DNA from 2 places in the Ruminococcus gauvreauii genome. Region 1 is predicted to be linked to the other one. Evidence: riboswitches for the same ligand, from Rfam matches in the RefSeq annotation. Region 1 holds a riboswitch; the other holds the start of a gene.

Region 1 (4,213 bases):
CTCCGCGAGCGGGATCAGCGTATGAACGAGAGTCTCAGCGGCATCCTCGGCCAGCAGCCGGCTTCCGCTCGTCGATACCATCACGGGATCCGTCACGATATGCTGCGCCCCGTATTCTTTTAATTTATCAGCGATCACCTCAATCAGCGCCGCCGAAGATACCATTCCGATCTTTACAGCGTCCGGATATATATCTTTAAAAATGCAGTCGAGCTGGTTTGCCAGAAATTCCGGCGTCACCTCCATGATCCCATAGACTCCCGTGGTATTCTGTGCCGTCAGTGCCGTAACCGCACTCATCGCATACAGCCCGTGTGCCGTGACTGTCTTGATATCCGCCTGAATGCCGGCTCCTCCGCTCGAATCACTGCCCGCAATCGTCAATACTGTCTTCATCAGATATTATATTCTCCTTCCATCAATTCACCAAAGTCGTAGATATAGCGGTCGGCAAGTGCGATCATGGCTTCCTTTTCGTATTCTGAATACCGGTCGTAGACGCCGACCGCAAGAAAGCCGCCTGCCCTGGCTCCCTCGATTCCTTTTAAAATATCCTCAAATACCGCGCTCTCCTTTGGTTTCACCTGCATTCTGGCAGCTGCCTCCTCATAGATATCCGGATACCCTTTACCGCGTGTTACATCGCGGACTGTGACGATGTGTTCAAAGTACCCGTCAATACCATTATTGACAAGCGCCGGTTTAAACAGTTCCTCATCCGACGAGGTAGCCGCCGCAATCCGAACGCCTCTTTCCTTCAGCAGTCCGAGATATTCCCGGACATTCGGTTTCAGTGCAACGGTATTTCGATAGGCATCTTTCGCCATGGAATACCATTCCTGTATGATCGCTTCCGGATCTTCCTTCAGTCCAAAGCGCTTCACTGTATAGTCTGCCGCCGCCTCAAATCCCATCGGTGTGACCGCCTCAAGATAGTCTTCGGGCAGGTCAAGGTTCCGTTTCCCTAAAAATTCGATATCGACCGTTTCCCAGACTCCCATCGAATCCAGAAGTGTGCCGTCCAGGTCAAAGATTGCCGCTTTAAATTCTCTCATTCTCTACTCCCTGAATTTTGATACCATCTCTCTTGCCGCCTGTTCGATGTCCTCTGCTGCAATAACAGCGGATACGACCGCCAGGCCGTCGATTCCGGTATCCTTAAAATGATGCACTGTTTTCTGATTAATCCCCCCGATGACAACGATCGGTACGTCTGCGGCACTGCGGATCGCCCTCAGTTCTTCCATCGTAACGGGGCGCGCATCTGTCTTGGTATCCGTCGGAAACATCGCCCCGACTCCCAGATAGTCTGCACCGTCTTTCACCGCCTGCTCTGCCTCGGAGACCTTCGCGGCAGACACCCCTACGATCTTATCCTCTCCAATGATACTGCGCACCACACTGGCCGGAAGATCACTCTGTCCCACATGGACACCGTCCGCATCGATTGCAAGCGCGATATCCACGCGATCATTGATAATCAGCGGCACCTGGTATTTTCTTGTGATCTCACGGATGTTCACCGCCGCCTGATAAAATTCTCTCGAAGAACAATGCTTCTCCCTGAGCTGGACAACCGTACATCCGCCTTTGATCGCCTTCTCAACCGCCTCCTCCAGCGTTTCCGTACTCATCAGTTCCCTGTCCGTGCACAGGTACAACGTATAATCAATGTTTTGCTTCTTCAATTTTTCCCATCTCCTCTATCATCTGTTCATTCAGCATGGACAATGCATCCATCAGTGCCACGCGAAAACTGCCGGTTCCCATGTGTCCCGCCTTTTCATACGCAATTTCGCCGGCAATACCCATGGACATCACACCCGCGGCCGCCGCCGTGAATGCGTCCTGTTTCATTCCCGCATAGCCGCCCGTAACTGCGCTTGCCATGCATCCGGTTCCTGTAATCTTCGAGAGCATTGGATGTCCGTTGAATATCCTGACGGCACGGGCGCCGTCCGAGACCACATCGACAGCTCCTGTGACGGCGACTGTGCAGGAGAGCTTCTCCGCCGCCGTTTTTGCCACCGCAAGTGCATCTTTGTCACTGTCCTCCTCCGAGGTATCTACCCCCTTGGTGGACGCGGACAGGCCTGCCACATAAGACACCTCCGAGAGATTTCCCCGAAGAATGCTGATCTCAACCTGCTCCAGAATCCTCTGCGTAGTCTCGTTCCGGAGCTTTGACGCTCCCGCGCCCACCGGGTCAAAGACGACGGGAATCCCCAGCTCATTTGCTCTCTTCCCCGCCAGGATCATGGATTCTATGGTTCTCTGGTTTAACGTCCCGATATTGATGACCAGCGCAGAGGATATGGCAGTGATATCTGCCGCTTCCAACATGTCATCCGCCATGATAGGTGAAGCTCCGATCGCAAGTAGGGCGTTCGCACAGTCATTGACTGTCACGTAATTTGTTATGTTATGGACAAGAGGGACTGTATTTCTCATCCCGGTATTCAGTTTCGCTGCTTCCTGTTTTACACTCATACTTTTCTCTCCTTTTTCTTTAGAATTATAATTGCAAACGAAAAAAATGCCCGGGTGCAAATCCCCAGACATTCTACTTCCAACTGTGTTTGTTTGCTCCCTACGACGGTATTAACCGACAGGTTCAAAGGGTCAGGTGCGCCACGTGACGTGCGCCGCCTTCTCAACTGCATCAGTTCCCCTGCAATTATAAAATTGTAATAGTATTATAGCAACATTGACTTCTGTTTGCAAGCTTTGCAGAGCAGCCCTGTTAAATATTGCTGAAACACTTGATTTTTCATGAAAAACTGCTATAATAAAATACATGCAGATATAGTTTATCGGTAGAATGCTAGCTTCCCAAGCTGGAGAGGGGGGTTCGATTCCCCTTATCTGCTGTCGGTTTGAAAGCGGAATAGCTTTCCTTTTTGGAGGGCTATTCTTTTTTATGTTACGAATACGCAGACATCCAAAGAATCATAAGGAGGGAAGAATGGCAAAAGAAAAAAGCAGCAAAATCACATTTACGGAGGGCTCTGTTTTTCAGGCTATTGTACGGTTTGCCCTGCCTGTGCTGGGCGCCCTGGTGCTTCAGGCAGCATACGGAGCAGTCGATCTGCTGGTAGTCGGCCAGTTCGGTGATGCCAGCAGCATATCAGCGGTTGGAACCGGAAGCGCGTTTATGCAGATGGTAACTTTCATTATAACCAGCCTTGCCATGGGCGCAACGGTCGTCATAGGGCAGCATATCGGTGAAAAAAAGCCGGAGGAATCCGGTAATACGGTCGGCACCTCCATCGTACTGTTTGTAATCATCGGGATCATAGTGACGATACTGCTGGAGGTGTTTGCAGGAAACATCGCACATCTTCTGCAGGTACCGGCGGAATCTTTTGACAAGGCAGTCACTTATATCCGTATCTGTTCCGGCGGTATTCTGATCATCATCGCGTATAATGTAATCAGCAGTATCCTCCGCGGTGTCGGCAACGCCAATCTTCCGTTCCTGTTCGTCGGAATCGCATGCATTGTCAATATTGTCGGAGACCTGCTGCTTGTCGGGGTCTTTAAAATGGACGTAACCGGAGCCGCAATCGCTACCATCGCGGCACAGGGGGTGTCGGTGATCGCCTCTCTGCTGGTTCTGAGACGTCAGAATCTCCCCATCTCCTTTTCCCTTCAGCAATGCAGGATATTCGTCAGAGAACTGCGGCTGATCCTGAAAATAGGCGTACCGATCGCCCTGCAGGAGACCACGGTACAAATCTCCTTCCTGGTGATCAACTCCATCATCAACGGTATGGGCCTTCAGCCATCGGCGGGATACGGCGTTGCCCAAAAAATCGTCTCCTTTATCATGCTGGTGCCGGCCTCCGTCATGCAGAGTGTCTCAGCCTTCGTCGCACAGAATGTGGGGGCAGGCAAAATGGACCGCGCCAAAAAAGGATTCTACACTGCAATGTTCTCCGGCATAGCAGTCGGAATCGTGATGTTTGTGGCCGGCTTCTTCGGGGGTGCCGGGCTGTCCGCTGCATTCACGTCCGATCAGGCGGTGATCACGCAGAGTGCCAGCTATCTGAGGGGCTTTTCGGCAGACTGTATCCTCACCTGTGTATTATTCAGCAGCATCGGATATTTTAATGGCTGCGGCAAAAGCATTCCCGTCATGCTGCAGGGAATCACATCCGCATTCTGCATCCGTATCCCGGTATCAATACTGATGTCCCGGCTTCCTGGTGCA
Region 2 (4,213 bases), 210 kb from region 1:
GATCGTGTTTGCGGGCAGTTATCAAAAGCTGCTGAAAGCCGATACCCTTACAGGCAGGGCAATGCGGCAGAAAATGCCGCTGAAGCCAAATCCCCGACAGCCGGCGGGCATGCTGCCCGTCCGAAATGCCTGCCTCCATAACCTGAAACATGTAGACGTGGACATCCCACTTGGGATTATGACCGTTGTGACCGGCGTGGCCGGTTCGGGAAAGAGCACGCTGATCTCCGAAGTGTTTGCCAGCCAGTATGAAAGCGATATTGTGATGGTGGACCAGGGCCCCATCACGGCGACAAACCGCTCCACGCCTGCATCCTACCTCGGCTTTTTTGATGAAATACGGAAACTGCTGGCGCGGGAGAGCGGAAAGCCGGACGGCCTGTTCAGCTTCAATTCCACAGGTGCATGCCCGGTGTGCGGCGGCAAGGGGGTTATCGTGACAGAACTTGCTTTCATGGACCCGATTGTGACAGAGTGCGAGACCTGCGGGGGACTGCGTTATAATCAGGAGGCACTCGCCTGTACCTACAAAGGAAAAAATATTGTGGAGCTTTTGAGCCTGACTGCTTCACAGGCGCTGGAAGTGTTCGAGGATGCCGGAATCAGAAGACGGCTGAAGGTGATGAAGCAGGTGGGTCTATCCTATCTGACACTGGGACAGCCGCTTGGCACGCTGTCCGGCGGCGAACGCCAGAGGATCAAGCTGGCGAAGAAACTGGGGAAGAGGGGCAAAATTATTGTGATGGACGAGCCAACCACCGGCCTGCACATGTCTGATATCCAGAATCTGATGGAGCTGTTCGATATGATCGTGTCCCGTGATAACACCCTGGTGGTGATCGAACACAATCTTGACGTGATGAAACAGGCGGATTGGATTATCGACATCGGACCGGACGGAGGCAAAAATGGGGGCGAGGTGGTATTTGCAGGAACCCCGATCGATATGGTGAGAAACGCAAACACGCTGACCGCCGATAGCCTTAGGGCCTCGTGTGAACGGTGAGACAGCAAAGAAAAACAGAGTTTGGACAAAGGAATGGTGGTAGATTAAGAATGAATGAAGATTATGAATTGCTGAAAAAGCTGGACAGACTGCACACAACAGAATTGGGTGTGGCGAGAATAAAAAGGAATCTGTCTTTAGATACAGAGAATGTGGTCGAATGGTGCAAAATAAAAATCAATTCTCCCAATGCTGTTATCACAAGAAACGGGAAAAACTGGTATGTGAGAACGGACGGCTACATCATCACGGTAAACGCATATAGTTATACCATTATCACGGCACATGCTGCGAAATGAAAAGATGCATCTTCTATTGACATTCTCAGGTCAGATGCTATAATCAGAAAAGAATAACATACAGTATTCAGCTAGGGGAGCCTTCGGGCTGAGAGAACCATACGTGTTGACCCTCACTACTTGATCCGGACCATACCGGCGTAAGGAAGCAGTGTAATAATCAGTAGAACCCTCCTGAATTCTGTCTAAGGAGGTTTTTTTGATGTCATTTTTTGTTAATGCTTCAGAGGATGGATATACGCTCACGTCAGGGGGATACGCGGCTGTAGGGATACTGCTGGCTGCTTTGCTGATCCTGGCTTCGGTTATTGCTGGCAGAGGAAAAAGAAAACACATGAATGCACGTCAGCTGGTGTTCTGTGCCATGTCGGTTGCTCTGGCATCCGTGTTGTCCATGCTGAAGGTCTATGAATTCCCGTTCGGCGGTGCGGTGACGCTTTGCAGCATGCTGTTTATCTGCCTGCCGGGATATTTTTACGGTCTGGGGGCCGGGCTTTTAAGCGCGACAGCCTATGGCGTGCTGCAGTTTCTGCTGGGACCCTATATTCTGTTTCCGATACAGATCATTGTCGACTATCTGCTTGCTTTCGGTGCATTTGGACTCTCCGGACTCTTTGCAAAGTCCAGGCGGGGGCTGCTGAAGGGGTATCTCATCGGTATCCTGGGACGCTATGTATTCTCGGTTCTCTCCGGATGGCTGTTTTTCGGGGAATATGCGTGGGCAGGATGGGGTGCACTGTCGTATTCACTGGTATATAATGCCGCATACATATTTGCAGAGGGGATACTGACAATCGTGATCCTGCTGATTCCGTCTGTCAGCAAAGCCCTGGCACGGGTAAAAGAGATGGCGATCAATTAATCAATAATTTTTGTTTTAAAAACTATTCACGATGTCTTCTTTGAGACAGAAACGATTCTTGTCAGCAGTCAGGAGTCCCTCTCTCTGCATTTTACTCAGTTCATTGGACATGGCACTGCGGTCGACACTCAGATAGTCCGCAAGCTGCTGACGGTTAAACGGTATGGTAAATTCAAAACATCCGTGGCGGGCAGCCTGAAATGACAGATAGGACATCAGTCTGCCCCGGATGGATTTCGATGATGTGTGGAAAATACGGCGTGACAGGTTCAGATTTTTCCGGGCAGAGATGGTGAGCAGGTTGCTGACCAGCCTGCTGTGGTGCTGACAGGCGTTGGGACAGGTCTTCAGCACACGTCCGATATTTAAAAATAAGATTTCAGATGCTTCGGCGGCAATCACACTCACCATCAGCGGTTCACCCGGGACACAGGCATACGTCTCTGCAAATACCTGGCCTGGCCCAACGCTGTCCAGAATACTTTTATTTCCCCACAGATCATCATTTTCAATCTGCACCCGGCCTGACAGCACGATGCCGAGAGACTGAACAACGTCACCGGAGCGGTAGATGGCTTCACCTCTTTTAAACGTTTTTTGTTCACAGCCCAGACAGTCTAATATAATCTTGATCTCTTCAGGAGAATCCCCTCGAAACAGTAAAGTCTTTGATAAAAAAATATAATCCATTTTTCACTCCTTTGTTGTTTTAACAACATACTTGTTGGAATGATTCTATTATACTGTACCCATAAAGTCAAGATAACAGACGGGAGGAAAACAAAATGGTTCGAAGAATTATCCAGATAGATGAAGAAAAATGTAATGGATGCGGCCTGTGTGCGGATGCCTGTCACGAGGGTGCGATAGGGATCACGGATGGAAAAGCGAGGCTGCTGCGGGATGACTACTGTGACGGTCTGGGCGATTGTCTTCCCGCCTGTCCGGTCGATGCGATACATTTCACAGAGCGTGAGGCGGCCGATTACGACAAGGAGGCTGTCGCTGCCAACCAGAAGCAAAAGATGGCGGTCCGACAGCCCGTGCCCGCGGCGGCGTCCGAGCTTGGACAATGGCCGGTGCAGATAAAGCTGGTGGCCGCAAATGCTCCTTTTCTTGCGGGAGCAGACCTGTTGATCGCAGCTGACTGTACAGCATATGCATACGGGGATTTTCACCGGGAATTTATGCGCGGCAGAGTAACGCTGGTCGGATGTCCAAAGCTTGATGAAACCGATTACAGTGATAAGCTGACGGAAATCATCAGTCAGAACCAAATCAGAAGCGTGACGGTGGTCCGGATGGAAGTTCCGTGCTGTTCCGGTATCGAACATGCTGCGGTGACAGCGCTTGAAAACAGCGGAAAACGTATTCCATGGCAGACGGTTACCATTTCTAAAGATGGGCGTGTCTTAGGATAAATAAGAATTACAATATGAGAAGAAGAGAGGAGATTCTATTATGAGTCAAAAAATGTTTTGTTTTCAGTGTGAACAGACAGCAGGGTGTTCCGGCTGTACAGGTAATGCGGGCGTCTGCGGTAAATCCGCAGGTACGGCGAGACTGCAGGATGAGCTGACAGGGGCGTTGATCGGACTGGCCCGTGCCTGCGCCGGCAATCCCAAAACAGAGAATACAGATCAGATCATCATCGACGGATTGTTTGCAACCCTTACCAATGTTAATTTTAATGATGAGACTCTTCGCAGCCTTATCGGCCGCGTAAATGGTGAGAAGACGATCGTTGTGCCGGGTTGCAGCGCATGCGGCTCCCCGTGCAAAGATACGGAAAATTATGATATGGAGAAACTGTGGAGTGACCAGGAGGACATCCGTTCCCTGAAATCACTGATTCTGTTCGGCATACGAGGCGTCGCTGCATATGCCTATCACGCAGCGGTTCTGGGCTACACAGATGAAGAAGTCAACAACTTTTTTTACAAGGCGCTCTCAGCCATCGCAGAGGACTGGGGAATGGAAGAACTGCTTCCTTTGGTGATGGAAACAGGAAAAGTGAATTTAAGCTGTATGGAGCTGCTTGACCGC

What was found. Region 1 has a riboswitch for thiamine pyrophosphate ahead of thiM (hydroxyethylthiazole kinase). Riboswitches for the same ligand answer to the same signal wherever they lie in the genome.
Region 2: another riboswitch for thiamine pyrophosphate. It lies ahead of NQ502_RS15790 (energy-coupled thiamine transporter ThiT); the one in region 1 lies ahead of thiM (hydroxyethylthiazole kinase).

Annotation. Positions count from the first base shown of each region.
Region 1 is NZ_CP102290.1:3,550,757-3,554,969, reverse strand. Features, by position in the region: gene thiD (bifunctional hydroxymethylpyrimidine kinase/phosphomethylpyrimidine kinase) at 1-396, opposite strand, end outside; gene NQ502_RS16725 (HAD family hydrolase) at 396-1,055, opposite strand; gene thiE (thiamine phosphate synthase) at 1,059-1,688, opposite strand; gene thiM (hydroxyethylthiazole kinase) at 1,669-2,490, opposite strand; TPP riboswitch at 2,571-2,683, opposite strand; tRNA gene NQ502_RS16710 (tRNA-Gly) at 2,800-2,870, shown strand; gene NQ502_RS16705 (MATE family efflux transporter) at 2,966-4,213, shown strand, end outside.
Region 2 is NZ_CP102290.1:3,339,435-3,343,647, forward strand. Features, by position in the region: gene NQ502_RS15780 (ATP-binding cassette domain-containing protein) at 1-1,006, shown strand, start outside; gene NQ502_RS15785 (DUF3781 domain-containing protein) at 1,057-1,305, shown strand; TPP riboswitch at 1,369-1,469, shown strand; gene NQ502_RS15790 (energy-coupled thiamine transporter ThiT) at 1,508-2,167, shown strand; gene NQ502_RS15795 (Crp/Fnr family transcriptional regulator) at 2,183-2,857, opposite strand; gene NQ502_RS15800 (ATP-binding protein) at 2,953-3,588, shown strand; gene hcp (hydroxylamine reductase) at 3,629-4,213, shown strand, end outside.